DNA from 3 places in the Lactobacillus sp. B3795 genome. Region 2 is predicted to be linked to each of the others. Evidence: riboswitches for the same ligand, from Rfam matches in the RefSeq annotation. Region 2 holds a riboswitch; each other region holds the start of a gene.
The links. A riboswitch is a leader RNA that binds a small molecule or an ion and turns the genes downstream of it on or off. The one in region 2 is predicted to bind thiamine pyrophosphate.
Positions count from the first base shown of each region.

Region 1: linked by a shared signal. The riboswitch ahead of tenA (thiaminase II) and the one ahead of J3U50_RS01000 (ECF transporter S component) in region 2 are both predicted to bind thiamine pyrophosphate.
Region 3: linked by a shared signal. The riboswitch ahead of J3U50_RS05880 (acetylornithine deacetylase) and the one ahead of J3U50_RS01000 (ECF transporter S component) in region 2 are both predicted to bind thiamine pyrophosphate.

Region 1 covers NZ_JAFNPE010000014.1:374-6,662, forward strand. The annotation lists gene J3U50_RS05365 (acetyl-CoA C-acetyltransferase) at 165-1,343, shown strand; gene J3U50_RS05370 (GNAT family N-acetyltransferase) at 1,473-2,006, shown strand; gene J3U50_RS05375 (hypothetical protein) at 2,021-2,212, shown strand; gene J3U50_RS05380 (L,D-transpeptidase) at 2,253-2,843, opposite strand; gene J3U50_RS05385 (SEC10/PgrA surface exclusion domain-containing protein) at 2,965-4,089, shown strand; TPP riboswitch at 4,193-4,285, shown strand; gene tenA (thiaminase II) at 4,380-5,087, shown strand; gene thiD (bifunctional hydroxymethylpyrimidine kinase/phosphomethylpyrimidine kinase) at 5,080-5,892, shown strand; gene thiE (thiamine phosphate synthase) at 5,879-6,289, shown strand, end outside.
Region 2 covers NZ_JAFNPE010000001.1:207,537-213,825, reverse strand. The annotation lists gene J3U50_RS01020 (APC family permease) at 1-196, shown strand, start outside; gene J3U50_RS01015 (MFS transporter) at 233-1,606, opposite strand; gene J3U50_RS01010 (LVIS_2131 family protein) at 1,737-2,357, opposite strand; gene J3U50_RS01005 (D-alanyl-D-alanine carboxypeptidase family protein) at 2,446-3,456, opposite strand; TPP riboswitch at 3,606-3,700, shown strand; gene J3U50_RS01000 (ECF transporter S component) at 3,779-4,333, shown strand; gene J3U50_RS00995 (ATP-binding cassette domain-containing protein) at 4,349-5,761, shown strand; gene J3U50_RS00990 (energy-coupling factor transporter transmembrane protein EcfT) at 5,761-6,289, shown strand, end outside.
Region 3 covers NZ_JAFNPE010000014.1:114,899-121,187, forward strand. The annotation lists gene J3U50_RS05870 (hypothetical protein) at 1-453, opposite strand, end outside; gene cls (cardiolipin synthase) at 560-2,011, shown strand; TPP riboswitch at 2,102-2,197, shown strand; gene J3U50_RS05880 (acetylornithine deacetylase) at 2,288-3,568, shown strand; gene tenA (thiaminase II) at 3,571-4,242, shown strand; gene pyrE (orotate phosphoribosyltransferase) at 4,273-4,899, opposite strand; gene pyrF (orotidine-5'-phosphate decarboxylase) at 4,899-5,618, opposite strand; gene J3U50_RS05900 (MFS transporter) at 5,889-6,289, shown strand, end outside.

The DNA.
Region 1 (6,289 bases), on a different contig from region 2:
TCTCAAAAATGACAACGGATATAATAATACCAACTATAAACACTGTGGTCAACAACTTTTTCAAACTTTATTAAACTTTTTAGTTTTATTCTTTATAATAGAATTAAATAGAATAATCGTTATACTATTTCTTATAGATACTATTAAAGGAGTTTTACTATTATATGGAAAAAGTCGTGATTGCTGCAGCCAAGAGAACACCGATTGGTAAGATAAACGGTGCCCTAAAGAACTTCACTTCTGTGGATCTGGGATCCATCGTTACCAAGGCTGTTATAGAACAAGCAAACATTAAACCTTCTGATGTAGATCAAGTCGTGTTTGGAAATGTAATTCAAGCAGGTGCTGGTCAAAACATCTCAAGACAAATCGAAATCAATTCAAACATCCCCTACTGTAGTACTGCCAATACAGTTAACCAAGTATGCGGTTCAGGACTAAAGGCTGTCCGCAATGCCCAAGCTGCCATTGTGATGGGTGACGCCGATGTCGTTATCGCCGGTGGAGTGGAAAGTATGTCCAATGCACCATTTTTAAACATGGACGTTAGATCCGGCCACAAGTTTGGTAACGTTACTTTGATTGATTCATTAAACAATGATGCTTTAATGGATGCTTTTAACAAACAACCAATGGGAGTTACCGCAGAAAACGTTGCCGAAAAGTTCAACGTTTCAAGAGAAGAGCAAGACGAATTTGCCTACCAATCTCATATGAAGGCTGCCAAAGCATTTGATAATGGATACTTTGACAAAGAGCTAGTCCCAATTGAAATTAAAAACAGAAAATCTTCTTATATTATGAAGGAAGATGAAAACATTCGTCGTGATACTTCTATTGAAGTCCTTAACAAACTACGTCCTGCCTTCAAGGAAGACGGAACTGTTACTGCCGGAAACGCTGCAAGTCTAAACGACGGTGCATCTGCTTTGGTACTAATGAGTGAATCAGCCGCTAAGCGTTTGAATGTTAAACCATTAGCGGTCATCGATGGCTATGCCGAAGCTGGATGTGATCCTGACTACATGGGATACGCTCCTTACGACGCTACTAAGTCATTGTTTGATAAACTAGATATCACTATGGATGATATCGACCTAGTCGAACTAAATGAAGCATTCGCTGCTCAAGTCCTAGCGGTTGCTCATGACTACAATATCGATATGGACAAACTAAACATCTCCGGTGGTGCCATCTCAATGGGACACCCTCTAGGTGATTCCGGTGCTCGTATTGTCGGTTCATTAATCTACAACCTACAACGCACCAACCAAAAAAGCGGTCTAGCTACCATCTGTATCGGTGGTGGTATGGGAATGGCCATGAAAATCACACTATTATAGATAATTCTAATTAGTTTACTAAAAGTGTCATTGTAGTATGCTATGAATAGGCTTAATTTACAAACGTTGCAAAATGCAACGTTTTTCTATATACTTTTTACTTATAATTTTCATAAAGGAAGTGTAAAAATGCCCGCAACATACTTAAAGAAATCAACTGAAGAAGATTTACCAGCAATCCTGGACATCATTCACTCAGCAATCAAGTACCTACACGAACAAGGAATTGACCAATGGCAACATGGTTATCCAGCTGACGAAGATTTAGTTAAAGACGTTAAAGATGGAATCAACTACGTGTTAATCACTGACGGCCAAGTCGCCGGAACTGCGACAATTCATCAAGGAATTGATCCAAACTACCTAAACATTGAAGAAGGCGATTGGGTTAACGGTTCTGAAGCTCACTACGCAGCGATTCACAGAGTTGCCATCTCAAATGAGTTCCGTGGACAACATCTATCTGAAAAACTGGTTAGTAGCTTAATCACCGTTTCACGTGTATTAGGTTACAAGGATATCAGAATCGACACTCATCCTGAAAACAAAGGTATGCAACACGTTATCACTTCTAACGGTTTTGAAAAACGCGGAATCATCCATATGCGCGAAAATGGTCATCCATGGACTGCTAGATTTGCATACCAACTATTAACTAAATAATAGAAGGTGCTCACATGCTAGCAGACGACCTATCAGTTCAAATTAAACTGATCATTATGTATGCGATTGGTGTCTTAGCCCTATTGACTTTGCTATTTTTCTTATACCGCAAGCACCAATCATTCAAAAATAAATATGTAGCAACCATCCTAGGAATTACCATCGTCATGGTATTAATCCTAATCGATGTCAGCACATTGCATTAAAAAAAGACGTTCATTATGAACGTCTTTTTGTTTGTTTTAATTAGTGAATAACAACCTTAGTGCCAGTTGGTACTGAGCTGTTAATCCATTTAGCATCTGGGATTGATAAACGAACGCAACCATGTGAGTTGGCAACCTTACCTAATTCATGGGCATCCTTCATTAGGTACTTACCATCCTTATTTACGGGAACGGAATGGAATAGGTAGATTCCGTGATCCTTGAATGAAGTCCAGTAGTTAGCACCTTCCTTTGATGAAGCGTTGTAGAAGTGACTTCCACGTTCTTTTTGAATGTGGAATGTACCACGTGGGGTACCGTCGTCATTTCCAGTTGAGCATAGCATGGTGTATAAGACCTTGCCCGCCTTGTTTTTAACGTAGACACGTTGTTTCTTAATTGAAACATCTAGCCAGTTCTTATTTGATAGTTTCATATTTGGGTAAGCCTTCTTTTCAGATGAGTGCTTCCAAGCATTCTTTGAAGGTCTTACTGAAGCTTGTGCCGATACATTGGTAGTAGTGTTCTTGTTCGCAGTCGATTTTGAGGTAGATTGGCCGCAAGCTGTTAATCCTAATGCCACAATGACGGCAGTAATAATCATTGCAAATGCACGTTTAAATTTAGTCATTAAATATCTCCCCTTGTCTTTGACTTAATTAAAACACAAAGTGAAAATCAATTCCATTATTAAAAACATTTGGTATAGTTATATTTATAAAAAGATTCGTACAAAATAAGGAGATATCGTTATGCGAAAACTAAAAGCATTTTCACTACTATTAATCGTTCTGACTGTCATGTTGTTTGCCGGAAGCATCAGTGAAACCCACCTCACCGCTAATGCCCAAACTACCAAGCAAACTCATCACAAGAAAAAGCCTGCCAAAAAAGCGAAAAAGGCCAAGAAAACTTCTAAGGCTAAACACAAAAAGACCACTAAGAAGAAAAAGGCCGTAAAGAAACACGCCAAGAAGACTACCAAAGCCAAGAAGAAGCAACCAAAGAAGAGCAAAAAGGCTACCAAAGTTAGAAAAAAGGTAGATTCTAAGAAGAAAGTCATGCCAAAGGCGCCTAAAAAAGTAGTCAAGAAAGACACCGCAGCCAAAAAGGTGATTGTTAGCACCACTGCACCAATCGCTACCGACACCAATAAAACTACTGATTCAAATTACTATCAATCAGTAGATGGTTTTAACTATCCTTCAGATGATCATGCCACTCCTAATGCATCAGACACACTAAACATCCCTGCCGGATACCTATTTAGTTTCGATACTAACACCAAGAAGATGGTCCAAGGCACAGCTTCAGATGGCTCAATTGAGCAAAGTCGTCAAATTAACACATTCCACCCAAGCACCGAAGACATTAACACCACGGTCAACATCAATAACATTAGTACTGACCAACAACGTCAACTATCACAATACGCTGCTAACCTTGTTAATGATTTAAGACACAAGCTAGCTAACAACTACCCATACACCCAAGATCTAACAGTTACCGATCGTGCATTAAAGGCATCTACCGATGTTGCCATCGGCTACAACAACGATAACTGGGACTTCACTAAAAAGGGTGGTCACGATGTTTCAGTCCTAAACGACGTCTTCGCCGCTAACAACTTCACTGCCTACGGTGAAAACATCGCCGGTTCCCTACTAACTAGCTCATACATTAACGGACCCGTTACTATGGCTAACGTTAAGGAAAGCATCTACGGTGCCATCTGTGCCATGATGTTTGATGATGCATCTTCTGATTGGGGCCACGCTGCCAACTTCCTAGGAATTGGTTTCGATAGTTCTGCTAAACAAGAATTCGGAGTCTCAATCGATAAGATGGGCCAAATTCACTTCGAAATTTACCAATAAAAAATAAAAAGGCGCTATGACGGCGTCTTTTTTATTTGGCAAAATTATCATGTTTACAAATAGTTCAAAACAGATATACTTATACATGAATTAAATATAAAAATGCTGTCCACTGGGGTGCCGTTTTTCGGCTGAGATTACACCCATTGAACCTGATCTAGTTAACACTAGCGAAGGAAGTCAGGCGCACTCCAAGTAAAGAATTAGACTTAGTCTATCCAAGTGTACCCTTCCACCTTCGTGTGGGAGGGTATTTTTTATTTACGGCAGCAAACTGGAGGTATTGTTTCATGTTTTCACATCAACTAGTCAAGGAAGCTAACCCGATTTTGGAAGCAATCTTTGACCACCCGTTTGTTAAAGGTATCGGTGACGGTCACGTCGACGATGCAGCACTAAAATTTTATGTTCAACAAGATTTTCAATACTTATCTGAGTTCATCAAAATTTACGCTAGTATCATCCCCATCCTAAAGGACAGAGAGGACATGCGATTCTTCGCTGAAAATATCGATTTTATTCTAAACAGTGAAATCCACCCTCACCACGTCTTTTGCGATATTGCTAACGTTACATACGAAAGTTTTCAACACGCTACCCCAAGCCCTAAGGCTTACCTATACCAATCACATATGTATCGTGCCGTTAGAACTGGTAGTCTAGCCAACATCATCTGTGCCTTACTACCATGTCCATGGACATACAATGAAATTGCCAAGCAGCTAACTGCCACGGGTAAAAACACCGCTGACAATCCATTCAAGAGTTGGATCGATTTCTACCTAACCGATGATGAAGACGCAGACGGTGGATTAACTCAAAAACTCTTCAAGATGCTAAACGAACTATCAAAGGACATGTCTCAAGAAGAAATCAACGAGGCCAAGGGATTCTTCCTAAAGAGTACCGAATTAGAATGGGAATTCTGGGAACAAGCCTTCTACCAACAAGACTGGCGCTTTGCCGACATTATTCATGGAGGTAGTCATCATGAATAGTAAAAAAGTCCCTGAAACATTAACGATTGCCGGTTCAGATTCCGGTGGTGGTGCCGGTATGCAAGCCGACATCAAGACGATGCAAGAACACCACGTCTTTGCTACCAACGTCGTAGTTGGTTTGACCGCCCAAAACACATTGGGTGTGCAGTCCGTCCTACCTACACCCGTGGAAATGATCAACGCCCAGTTTGATTCACTATACGATGATTTCGACATCAAGGCTGCCAAAACCGGTGCTTTATTTGACCAAGAACGCGTCGAAGCGGTCGTCGCAAACATCAAAAAACACAACATTCACCCCATTGTCGTCGACCCAGTCATGGTTGCCAAGGGTGGTGCTAGGTTACTGGATGATTCCGGTATCGAAGCCATCATCAACAAACTAATGCCAATCGCCGACATCGTGACCCCCAACCTCCCAGAAGCTGAGGTTATATATGGTCAAAAGATTGAAACCAACGATGATGTAATTGCAGCTGCTGCACACATTCAACAACTAGGTGCCAAGAACGTCATCATCAAGGGTGGTCACCAACAAGGTGATACCTTAACCGATTACGTCCTACTAGAAAGCGGAATTAGTTTTACCATCGAAAGTAAAAAGTATGACACCGTCAGAAAACACGGCACTGGTGACACCCTATCATCCGCAATTGTCGCTAACCTAGCTAAGGGCGCATCCATCAAGGAAGCCATCATTGAAGGAAAACATTACATTGATACCATCCTACAATCAGAAATCATTGTCGGACATGGTCATGGACCACTAAATCACTGGGGGGCTGAAGATGAAATTCGCTAAAGAACAACTAGCCGTCTACTTCATTGCGGGTAGTCAAAACGTTGGCGGCGACGTCGATAAACTAATCCAAATCGTAGAGGATGCATGTAAGAACGGCATCACTATGTTTCAATACCGTGAAAAGGACCGTTCTATACTAACCGATGCGGAAAAACTACAGGTGGCGATTCAACTAAAGGAAATCACCGCCAAGTACAACGTGCCTTACATCATCGACGACGATATCGATTTAATGAAGGAAATTAATGCCGATGGAATCCACGTCGGCCAAGACGACACCAAGATTGAACGCGTGATTGCGGAATGTCCCAACAAAATTATTGGACTATCTACCCACACCTTAGATGAGGTTAGAACTGCCAACAATGTGGATTCACTGGACTACATTGGAATTGGT
Region 2 (6,289 bases):
AAAAGATATTAAAAACACAGGATTTAAGATGCCATGGTATCCATTCCTACCAATTGTAGCTGGAGTATTCAGCATCTTCTTTATCATCATGCTTCCAGACATTACCAAGATTTCCGTTGGTATCTGGATTGTGATTGGATTTATCTTCTACTTCGTTTACGGAGTTCACCATTCTAAACTACAAAAACAAGAATAAAAAAAAAAGACCAAGTCGAATCGACTTGGTCTTTTTTTATTTTTTATCTCGTGTTGTTAAGACAACCACGAATTGAATAATCATAATTATTAATAAGAATAGTAATGCGACCGCAAACCCAATCGTAGCAATACCCAAGTTTAGGTTGTCCACCTTGGTAATGATGGTGGCCACAATTACAGTTCCGATTGCTCCGGCAAACTGTTGAATTGTGGTTAGGATTGCATTCCCATCTGCTTGAATTTCGCTTTGTAAGAAACTCAATGCTTTCGTCATAATGTTTCCATATGATAAACCAATTCCAATCATGATTAGTGAATACAATGCTAAAAACATGCCATCACTAATATGACTTGATGCAAAAGTTAAAATCAACAATGAAATGATGATAAGTCCAGATCCGGAAAGAATTGGCTTCTTGGCACCTAGTTTATCAAGCAATGCACCGGATAACGGTGAAATAATTGCGCCCAAAATGGCACCTGGTAGCAGGATTAAACCAGCGACACTAGATGAACTATGGTTAATGATTTGCACGTAGTTTGGTACTATGAAAGCAAGGCCCAAGATAATTAATTGGTTAATGAAGAATGCTAATAAATACTTAGAATAAGCACCATTCTTCAAGATATTAACGTTTAATAATGGTTGGTGTTTTCTTGATTGGGTTATGATGAAGATCACCAAAGAGATGATACCAATCAAGATTGGCAATATTGTGTTCACACTAATAACGTCTGCAGTACTGATGTTGCTAATTCCGATAATCAAACCGAAGAATGTAATCACTACTAGAAGGAATCCACCGTAGTCAAAACGATTTTTGTATAAATCGCCCTGATTAATCTTAGGAATTGAATAAATTCCCAATGCCAAAGCAATCAATAGTACTGGAATTAAGAAAATAAAAATATAACGCCATCCCAGCGTATTTACGATAACTCCTCCAAAGGTTGGTCCGATGGCAGAGGCAGCCGCTGTGATTAACGATCCTACTCCCATCATAAATCCTAGTCGACTTATAGGGACGTTATCCAAAATGATGTTAAACATCAAAGGTAACGCAATCCCGGTTCCAATTCCTTGGATGATTCGACCTAACAATATAAACGCAAACGATGGTGCGGTGGCATCAACAATTAAACCAATCAAAAACATAATCCCGGAAAATACAAATAGTGATTTAACGGTATAACGTTCCTTTAAAAACTTAGAGATTGGAATAACACTTGATAGGACCAGTAGATAACTAGTTGTTATCCATTGAACCACATTCAAACCAATGTGGAACTCATTAATCAAGGTTGGGAATGTGATGTTCATGGAAGTCTCAACTGTGACCCCACCAAACGTCATCACACCAACGGCTAAAATCGATAATAATACACTTCTAGAAATTCTATCTTTCATTAAATAATCATTATATTTCTTCTCCTATAAAATTTGTATAAATGATAACGATTAAAAAGTATAATAGAAAAATTATAAAAAAGCAAACTTAAGACAAAAAAAAGCCCTGGTTGAAATCCAGCGGCTTTTTTTATTTTTCGTTATAAATAAATGAATTATCCGGAATTCGGATTAGAGTATAACTCTTGAACTTACGTCTTGCATGTAATCCGATTCCATTCCAAAAACTGTCTTTATACGTAACGGTTACGTCGGCAACCCACGCTCTTTGGTATTTCTTGTCTAGCGTCTTAGCTTCATTGTCATTCCATCTAACCGCTGACTTTTGAACATTAATTTCACTATTAGTACCAACTAGCACGCTTGATGCAGAACTTGATACTGATAGACGTTGTCCATTAACCAAATATGAGTAAGACTGATTCAAAGATGAATTATTCCCACTTTTGACCTTCACATAGTAAGAGCTGTTACCATTGGTATCCAAAATTAATGGCTTGAAGTCACGTGTTGTGACAACGTTTGATCCATTAACGTTTGGATAGAATGTCTCAAAAGACATAAATCCAATCCCAGCAAATAAAATGACGATTTGTAAAACCGTCTTTAAATGGTGAGTTAATGAAAAGTCGTAGTGCCCATTTATGATTAGCCTACTTCTTCTTACCCCGATGTTATGAATAATAAAAATTGCATAAATAACTAAAACTATCCAAAGAAGTAGGCCAACTATATTCCAGGCCGATTCCATAAATCTTCTCCTTTATACTAGTAATCAAAGATACTTTACTATTCTACACTATTTTCAGAAAAATACAAAATTCTTATGCTAACTATTATTATTTCAATGCTGAATCGTGGTTGTTAACCAATTTAATCAACTTGGCAGTGTCGGAAAATTCGGCATAGTCGTTAACCACAACGGTGATTACTCGATCTTTGCCAGGTTGTTGAGCAGTCGCAACTAGACATAGTCCAGCGGCAACAGTATAACCGGTCTTTAATCCATCGACGTGTAAACTCTCATCATAGAAAGGTCGACCGGGTAGTAAACTATTTTCATTGAATAAAGTTTGACCGTCAACTTTTTCATACACTTGTTTGGCATCATCGATTGCCTTTGGATAAATTGATAGGACGTGGTCGGCAATGACTGCAATACTCTTGGCTGAAATCATATTGGCGTCGTCCTTGCCACCGACTTGAGCGTAACCAAATTTTGCTAGATCGCTATTTTCAAGTCCTGATGATGACACAAAGGTAGCGTCTAGATGCCATGCCTTGGCTTGTTCATTCATCATCTTGATGAACTTCACATTAGATCCTGCCACCCATTGTCCCAATGCGATTGCCGCATTGTTGGATGATTGGACTAACGCAGCCTTATAAAGGTCTCGGACTGTGTATTTATGACCGTCTTTGAACTTAAATCCACCTAGTTCAACGTCGTCACCCAGTTTCTTTAGTCCCTTGTTACTGGTGTCGACAACTTGATTCCAGCCGTTGGTCTTTTCGGCCTTTTGAATCGCTAGGTATAATGTCATCAGTTTGGCTAATGATGCCACCTTAATCTTCTTGTCCCCGTTTTGTGAATAAACCACCTTATTCTTGGTAGCATCCAATGCCACAGCAGCACTCGCGTTCTTTACTTTATCCTGTGACACCTTAATTAAGTCGGTCTTATATGCTTGTGGATCTTGTTGGTAGTCTGGTTGATAACCATGTTTTGCATTTGTTATTTTGGTGTATTCTTCGCGAATAAATGAGAATGGATTATTAAATTGTTCGTATGCCCCTAATCCAATCGCCGCGACGAATATTATTGTTAGTCTTTTTACTGATTTCTTCATTCATTTTTACTTCCATTTATCATAATTTTACTATCTAAAGTTACCACGAAATCGCCGTTACGACAAGGTATCCAGATTTTTAAAAATGTTAATGAAAATATAAGCATTGCATTTAAATTTAATAAATAGTATAGTTAATTTAAATTGATAATTAATGTTTGGGGTGCCGGAATTCGGCTGAGATTCATACCCATAGTACCTGATTCAGGATAATCCCTGCGAAGGAAAACAACCCTTTTATTTTTTAATGCTTTACAAATTATAAAAATAAATTGGACTCCAAACACGTGTTGTTTGGGGTCCTTTTTTTCTGGAGGAAACTATGAAAAACACATGGTCACTTAGAAACATCATTTTACTTACATTAATCTCAATTATCTGTGGAATTATCTTTTTCGCCACAGGTTTTCTATACAACGCAGTAAGTCTTGCACTTACTCCTTATGGTCTAGCACCTCTTGCTAACGATCTACTACTTGGTCTTTGGGTAATGGCAGCTCCACTTGCTGGTTTTATCTTCAAACGTCCTGGTGCTCCATTCTTAGCTGAGGTCATCGGTGCCATCGTTGAAATGTTCTTAGGTGGACAATGGGGTGTCGAAACTATCATTGTTGGTATCGAACAAGGTATCGCAACTGAATTAGGTTTCGCTGCTACTAAATACAAGCACTTCGACTGGTTAGGTGTATTCGCTACTACCATCTCAACTACTGTCATCACATTTATCTATGACTGGTTCAAGAGTGGTTACAACGCATATGCTATCCACATGCTTATCATCTTATTCATCGTAAGATTCATTTCAATCTTCATCTTCGGTGGTGTGTTATCAAAACTAATCGCCAACATGTTGGAAAAGAGTCACGTTATCAAATAATAGGAGTGTCAATTTTTGAATAACTTATCAATTAACAATTTGACATACCAATATACTGGTACTTCGAAGCCGACTTTTAAAGGGGTTAGCCTGGCTTTCGAATCTAATCAAATGGCATTGATATACAGTCCTTCGGGTTCTGGTAAATCAACGCTTTTGAAAACAATCGCAGGATTTTATCCACAATATAACGACGGTACAATCGACGGCGTTATCAATTTTAATCACCAAGATATCTTGGAATTTTCAGAATGGGAATTGCGCGAAACTATTTCCATGATGTTCCAAGATCCAATGCAACAATTTTGTATGGCTACCGTAGAGGATGAATTTATCTTCACCCTAGAAAATCTTCAGATTGAACCTGATAAAATGGATCAAGTCATCGAAGATGCCCTTTCTTTCACTCATACCAATGACTTAAGAAAGCGCGAATTCAAAACTCTTTCCGGTGGTGAAAAACAAAAGGTTGCGCTAAGTATCATCGTAGCAATTAACGCTCCTGTTATTCTATTGGATGAACCATTTGCCAATGTCGATATCAAGTCTCGTCTGGAACTGATTAGTCTATTGAGCCAGCTAAAGGAATCAGGCAAGATTGTCATCGGTATCGATCATGATCTTATGGGCTACAAAAATCAAATCGACCAGTTAATCGGTTTTGATGAAGACAACACAACGTTTAAACCTTTAGATGATGCGGCAGTCAAAGAATTGTTCAATCAATTCAACGATTCCACAAATCGTCCACTATCAAACGAAGTTGTTGGAGAACCCATCGTTAACTGTTTTGATTTATCAATTGCCAACTACGACATGCAATTAATCAATCATTTAGATTTAGACTTGATGAAGCAAAAGACTACTTTAATTACCGGTCCCAATGGATGTGGTAAATCAAGTCTGTTTAAAACATTTATCAAGCAACATGATTTTGATGGAGAAATTAACTTCGACCACAAATCAATTCGCCAAATTCGTTTAAACAAGTACTTACAAAGCGTTGGAATGATTTTCCAAGAATCAACCAAGCAATTCATTAAAATCACCGTCGAAGACGAACTAGAACTATCCAAGAAGAATGCATTCAACAATTGGTTGGACGAAGCCCAAATCGCTGAATACACTCAAAAGCTTGGTCTAGATGAGCTATCCGATCGTGTCATCTACTCTTTAAGTGATGGCCAAAAAAAACGACTACAAATCCTAAGCATGGTCATGATGGGACACTCACTTCTTCTTCTGGACGAACCTTTTAATGGTATCAACATTGAATATGTTGCCGTGGTTGTTGATTTATTGAATCATGCAAAAGCTAAGGGACAAACCCAACTACTGATTTCTCACCAAACTCATGGTCTAGAGAACTTAGTTGATTACCATTTAGCATTTGATGATCACAAACTAACTTATCAGGAGGCCTTTTAATGAATCCCGTATTAAAACTACTGATGATGTTAGTGATTGCATTGGAGATTTCATTTACAACATCAGTTAGACTAAACCTAGTTATTTTCATTGTTAGTCTAATCTATCTAATATTCTTCGCTTCAGTTAAGCGAATTCTATACTTATTATTAGTTACCCTAATTCCTGCGGCCGGAATCTATTTCGCCCAAAAGATGAATGGTGACTATCAATACGGTATCTTATTGGTGACTCGTCTATACGCGTTTGTCACTCTAGGTGGAACTTACACTTGTAAGACCTCCATCGAGGATTTGGCTGGTAGTCTGGAACAAAACTTTCACGTGCCCAGCAAGTTTGCCTACGGAGTCATGGGTGCCTTTAACTTGATTGAAACCATCAAACAAGAGATTGTCGACATCAAGTTAGCTGCTAAAATGAGAAACGTCCACCTATCGTATGTTTCTCCAACCCTTTACTTCAAGTCAATCCTTGCTGCCATGAACTGGTCCACCCTACTTGCTCAGGGAATGAATTCACATTTATTCG
Region 3 (6,289 bases), on a different contig from region 2:
CTTGTTCACAAGGTTTAAGATACTAAAGTGACCGTTATCAACTCTTAGTAGCTTAAAGTCGTTATCGCGTAGGATTAAAACGCGGTAGTGAAGTTGGCTTTCGATTTCCTTGATTAGTTGCGCCACGTTCATGGTGTCATCGATTGAGATTTGGGTCTTAACAGGTTGGGTTAAGTCAAATGAATGGATGGCTTTAAAACTAACGTATAGTGCAACACCAGAACCGTTTCCGATATGTTTTGCGCGATCAAAGTTGAATCTTCTTAATTTTCTTTCGTATCTTGGCCAGATATTTTCGTCGTGTTTTTGAATGAATTCTTCTTTAACAGTTTCGATTAAATTTAAATAATCATTTTTGTTACTAATTTCGTTAAATGAAACAATTAGTGAGATGAATGGCCCTACTTCATAATCCAAAGTTAGGGTATTTCTAAGCTCGATTGTCGACGTCATAGTCTAACCTCCTTAGATTTATATGCTTATAGTATATCATGATGAGCTAAAAGCGAAATATATTGTGCTATAATTATGCTATATTAAGCTTAAAGGAGGGATAATTATGCTTTTAAACATCCTATATTCCATTGTTCTAATTAATGAAATTTTGGCATTGATTACAGTCTTTAGAGAAGAACGTGATATTGCCGCAACATGGGCATGGTTATTAGTGCTTTCATTCCTACCTGTGCTGGGATTTTTGATTTATGCATTCGTTGGAAGAAAACTACCTAAAAAACGTTTATTCCGTTTCCAATACAAAGACAATAAATTGATGTATGACATCCTAAAAGAACAAGGCAAGATACATAACAATCCGGAAAAAATCAGAGCTGATGAGGTCTCATACTCATACAGAACACTTGTTAAGCTGTTCAAAACCTCAGACGTTACTGACTTATCTAGAAGAAACCATGTTAAGGTCTTCACCGAAGGTAATCACTTATTTGATTGCATTATTTCCGACATTAAAAACGCTAAAAGTTCAATTAACATTGAATTTTATACCTTCTATGATGACAGAATCGGTCATCGCGTCTTAAAAGAGTTAATCAAAAAAGCTAAGGAAGGCGTTAAAGTCCACGTTATCTACGATAGTTGGGGTTCAATGGGAAACAAGCACCATTTCTTCGACCCATTGCGTGAAGCCGGTGGATTTGTAGAACCATTCCTACACACCCACTCAGCCGTAATGGACTTCCGTTTGAACTTTAGAGATCACAGAAAGATTGTGGTTATCGACGGTAAGTACGGATACATCGGTGGTTTTAACATCGGTGACCAATACCTAGGTCGTAAGAAGAAGTTTGGTAACTGGCGTGATACTCACTTGAGAATTGCTGGTTCAGCCGTTCATCATCTACAAGCCCAATTCATCTTGGACTGGAATGTTACAGACATGGACCACAAGATTGATGTTGAAGAAACTAAGGGCTTCTACTTCCCTAAGGTATACCAAGAAGGTTCTACCAATATCCAAGTGGTATCCAGTGGGCCTAACTCTGATTTACAACAAATCAAATTGGGGTACATCAAGATGATTCAAAACGCCAAGAACTACTGTTGGATTCAATCACCATACTTGATTCCAGACGATAGTGCCTTAGACGCCATCAGAACTGCTGCTATGTCAGGTGTTGATATTAGAATCATGGTGCCATGCATGCCCGATCATCCATTCGTATATCGTGCAACTCAATACTATGCAAAACAATTATCAAAATATGGTGTCAAAATTTACTTCTACGAAAATGGATTTATTCACGCCAAGACCGTCTTAGTCGATGGTAAAATCGCGTCAGTTGGTTCCGCCAACATGGACTTTAGAAGTTTCAAATTAAACTTCGAAATTAACGCGTTTATCTACGACGAAGGATTGGCTGAACAATTACATTCAATCTACGTTAACGACATCAGAAGCAGTAAATTAATGACTTATGCGGACTTTGAAAAACAATCACGTTGGTTGAAATTCAAACAAGTATTTAGTCGTTTATTCTCACCAATTCTATAAAATAATCGAAAAGATTCCAGATTACTGGAATCTTTTTTTAGTTTGCTTTCAAAATCTTTTTAAATTATACTTGTTATCAAGTTAATAAATTAACGTCACTAGGGGAGCTATGTAGCTGAGAATTAATTTGACCCTTTGAACTTGAATCTGGTTAGTACCAGCGAAAGGAAGTTGACTTGAAAATCGGTACATACATAACAAATGGACCAATTACAAGGGATTCTTCTATCGAAGAATCCCTTTTTTCTTGCGGTGACGAATAAGGAGATATTGTTCATGGAACAAGATATTGCAGCATTAGTTAATGAGATTGACAATCATCAAGAGGAGTTACTGGAAATTTTAAGTAAACTAGTTGCGTTTCCAACACCAGCACCACCTGGAAGAAATTCAGATGATGCGCAATCATACATAGTCGATTTTTTGAAATCAAATGGTTTTGACATCGATCAATGGGATTTATACAAACACGATTCTATTGTTGTCGGTACCAAGAATAGTGTTGAAAGTAGCCAATACCATAGTCTAATTTTAAACGGTCATATGGACGTCGCCTCCATCCAAGAAGACGAAAAGTGGCAAACTAATCCGTTTGAAATGGTAGTCAAACAAGGCAAGGCATTCGGTCGTGGTGTTGCGGATATGAAGGGTGCTATCGCTGCCATGTTAATGGCGATTAAGGTGTTAAACGACGCCAATGTTTCCTTACCGGGTGAATTGAAGTTTGAATCAGTCATCGGTGAAGAAAGTGGTGAGGCTGGAACTTGGGATGCGATTAAGCATGGCCACAAGGCCGATTTTGCGATTGTCGGGGACATCAGTGATTTCCATATTCAAGGTCAAGGCGGGGTCATCACAGGTTGGATTACGGTCAAAAGTGACCAAACTTTCCACGATGCTACCAGACGCCAAATGATGAATGCCGGCGGCCACTTGAAGGGTGCCAGTGCCATCGAAAAGATGACTAAAATTATTACCGGATTAAATGAATTGGAACGCGATTGGGCAGTTAACAAGAGCTACCCTGGCGTTGCGCCTGGGTCAGATACCATCAATCCGGCCGTCATCGAGGGTGGTAGAAACGCCGCCTTTATCGCCGATGAATGTCGTTTATGGGTGACCGTTCACTTCTATCCAAACGAAGATTACCAAGAAGTAATCAAAGAGGTGGAGGACCATCTACACCGCGTCGCACAGGCTGATGTCTGGTTAAAAGACCACATGCCAATCTATAAGTGGGGCGGAAAATCAATGGTCGAAGATCGTGGCGAAATTTTCCCCGCACTTGATTTAGATACGAAATCAAAACCGGTTTCCATTCTAAAAAATGCGCACCAAGTTGTTGTGAATGAAGCACCAATTGTCGATGTTTCACCAAGTGTTACCGATGGGGGATGGTTCGGCCACGCCAATATTCCAGCTGCCATTTACGGCCCCGGAACTATCGACGAAGCCCACTCCGTCGATGAATCCGTTGAGATTTCCGACCTCGTTAAATACACCAAGGTGTTAGTTCAATTCATGTATGAATGGCTAAACACCAAAAAGGAGGTGTAGTGATGAAGTTCAGTCAACGTTTAGTAACCGAACTTAAACCAATCTGGGAGGCGAACCATCACCATCCATTCGTTCAAGAATTGGCTGATGGCACTCTTGATATTGAAAAATTTAAGTTCTACATGGTTCAAGATTACGTTTACCTAATCGACTACGCCAAACTATTTGCGCTGGGTGCGATTAAAGCGACCGACCTAGCCGTTGAGGGCAAGTTTGCCGAGTTATTGAGTGAAACATTGAATACCGAAATGGGTTTGCATCGTAGTTACGCCAAGGAATTTGGCATTGAAGAAGCCGAACTAGAAAACGCTAATCCCACTCCGGTGACTCTAAGCTACACCAATTATATGCTTTCCGTTGGCCAAAGTGGCGGGGTGGATAAGGTCCTAGTGGCCTTGCTGCCATGCATGTGGAGCTACAATCAAATCGGTCATTTATTAAAAGATACCCCGGGAGCCAAACATCCGCTCTACGCCAATTGGGTAGCGATTTACAGCGATGATGAGTACACCGACTTAACCAACTGGACAATCGATTTATTGGATCAAATTACTGCTGGAAAATCTGAAGAAGAGCTCAAGGAATTAACCGAAATTTTCAAAAATACCACCAGGTATGAATATCTATTTTGGGACATGGCTTATAACCATCAAGATTGGCCCAAAATCAAATAAAAAAATCCCACATTTTGTGGGATTTTTTGTTTACATCCAGTTCCATGGATCGTCACGCCACTTACGGAGCACGACTAATTCATCGTCTGAAATACTGTTTTCTTCTTTGGCTTGTTCGATGATTGTGGAGTAGTTGGTTAGTGTATCAAATTCAATACCCGCTTCCTTGAAGTTCTTAGTGCTGTCAGGAAGTTCGTATGAGAAGATGGCCACGACACCAATCACGTTGTATCCTTCATTCTTAAGTGCTTGCGCAGCGTTTAAAACACTCTTTCCAGTAGAAAGTAGGTCATCAATTAAAACGATTGGGGCGTTTTCGTCGATGCTTCCTTCCATTTGCTTACCCCGACCGTGATCCTTTGGCTTTGAACGCACATAAATCATTGGAAGGTCCATCTTGTCGGCAACGATGGCGGCATGTGGGATTCCGGCGGTTGCGACACCACCGATTACTTTTGCTTCGGGAAACTTGTTGCGGATTAATTCGGCTAAACCGTCTGCGATGTGGGTACGAACTTCTGGGAAACTAATGGTGATTCTGTTGTCGGTGTAAATTGGCGCCTTGATACCTGATGCCCAAGTAAATGGTTCGTTGGGTGATAGGGTGACTGCGTTAATTTTTAAAAGGTCTGAAGCGATTAATTGGTTAGTATTCATTATTTGATTCCTCCATTAACTGCGTTGTAGATGTCTTTATATGTTTGTACCGGATTGTCTGATTGAGTGATGCTTCTACCCACGACGATTCCGCTAGTGTTTAATTCAAAAGCCTTTGTTGGTGTCACGACTCTCTTTTGGTCGTCGACACTGTTGCTGGGAAGGCGAATTCCTGGATTGATGCACTTGAATTCATCGGAAACCGCTTGATGAATCAGGTTGTTTTCTAGTGCAGAAGAGATGACACCGTCGGCACCGCTTTGACTGGCCATTTTAGCCAAGTGTGATACCGATTCGGCCATTGAAACGGGGACTAATTCTTCATCATGGAGTTGTTCTTCTGATGTTGAGGTTAGTTGCGTCACTGCAAGTAATTGTGGAGCGTCGACACCTGCTTGATTGGCACCTTCGTCTAGTCCACGTCTGGCAGCCTTAATCATTTCGCTTCCACCTAATGAATGAACGGTGGTGAATTGAACATCCAATTGGCCGATTTGTTTGGCAGCTTGTTGTACGGTGTGTGGAATATCGTGTAGTTTTAAATCCAAAAAGACGTCGATATTTTGATCGCGAAGAGCTCTAATGATACTTGCTCCTTCGCGGTAGAATAGTTCCATACCGACCTTTACCGCCAATGGTTTGACGTCTTTAAACGGATCTAAAAATTTTAAAGCAGTGGGTGCATCGACAAAATCTAGTGCAATGAATACTGGTTTCATACGTTTCCCTCCAACAAAAAAGTCGTATAGCCTCAGAGACTATACGACAAATTAGGGTCCATTTATTCCGTTCGTCGATTTACTAGCCTCTCTGGACTAATTTAAAATCATATGCTGATTACAATATACGCTTTTCTCAGAATAAAGCAACCAAAAAATGAAACTTGCATTAGAAAAGATTAAAGAGTATAGTTTTATAAAATATCTAAAAACGGATATTTCAAAAAAATAAGGAACGACAGTGAGCGTTCATTTTGGAGGAATTGAATAATGGAAAACACGCAAGACCACACTTCAACGACTAAGGCTCAAAAATGGGTTTTAGCATCGACATCGATTGGACAAATGCTAGAAAGCATGGATATCTCATTCATCTCATTTGCAATGTCTTCAATCATTATCGGTTTACACATTAGTACTGCAGCTGCTGGAATGCTTTCAACAGTTACTACTTTTGGATCGTTGTTGGGTGGTATTTTATTTGGTCTTTTAGCTGACCGTTTCGGTCGAGTACGTATTTTGACCTACACCATCTTCATTTTCGCCATCTCAACTGCCGGAATTATGTTCGCCCAGAATTTTATTACTTTTGCTATTTTACGTTTTTGTGTCGGCCTAGGTGCCGGGGGTGAATATGGTTCAGGTGTTGCCATGGTGGCTGAATCATTCAA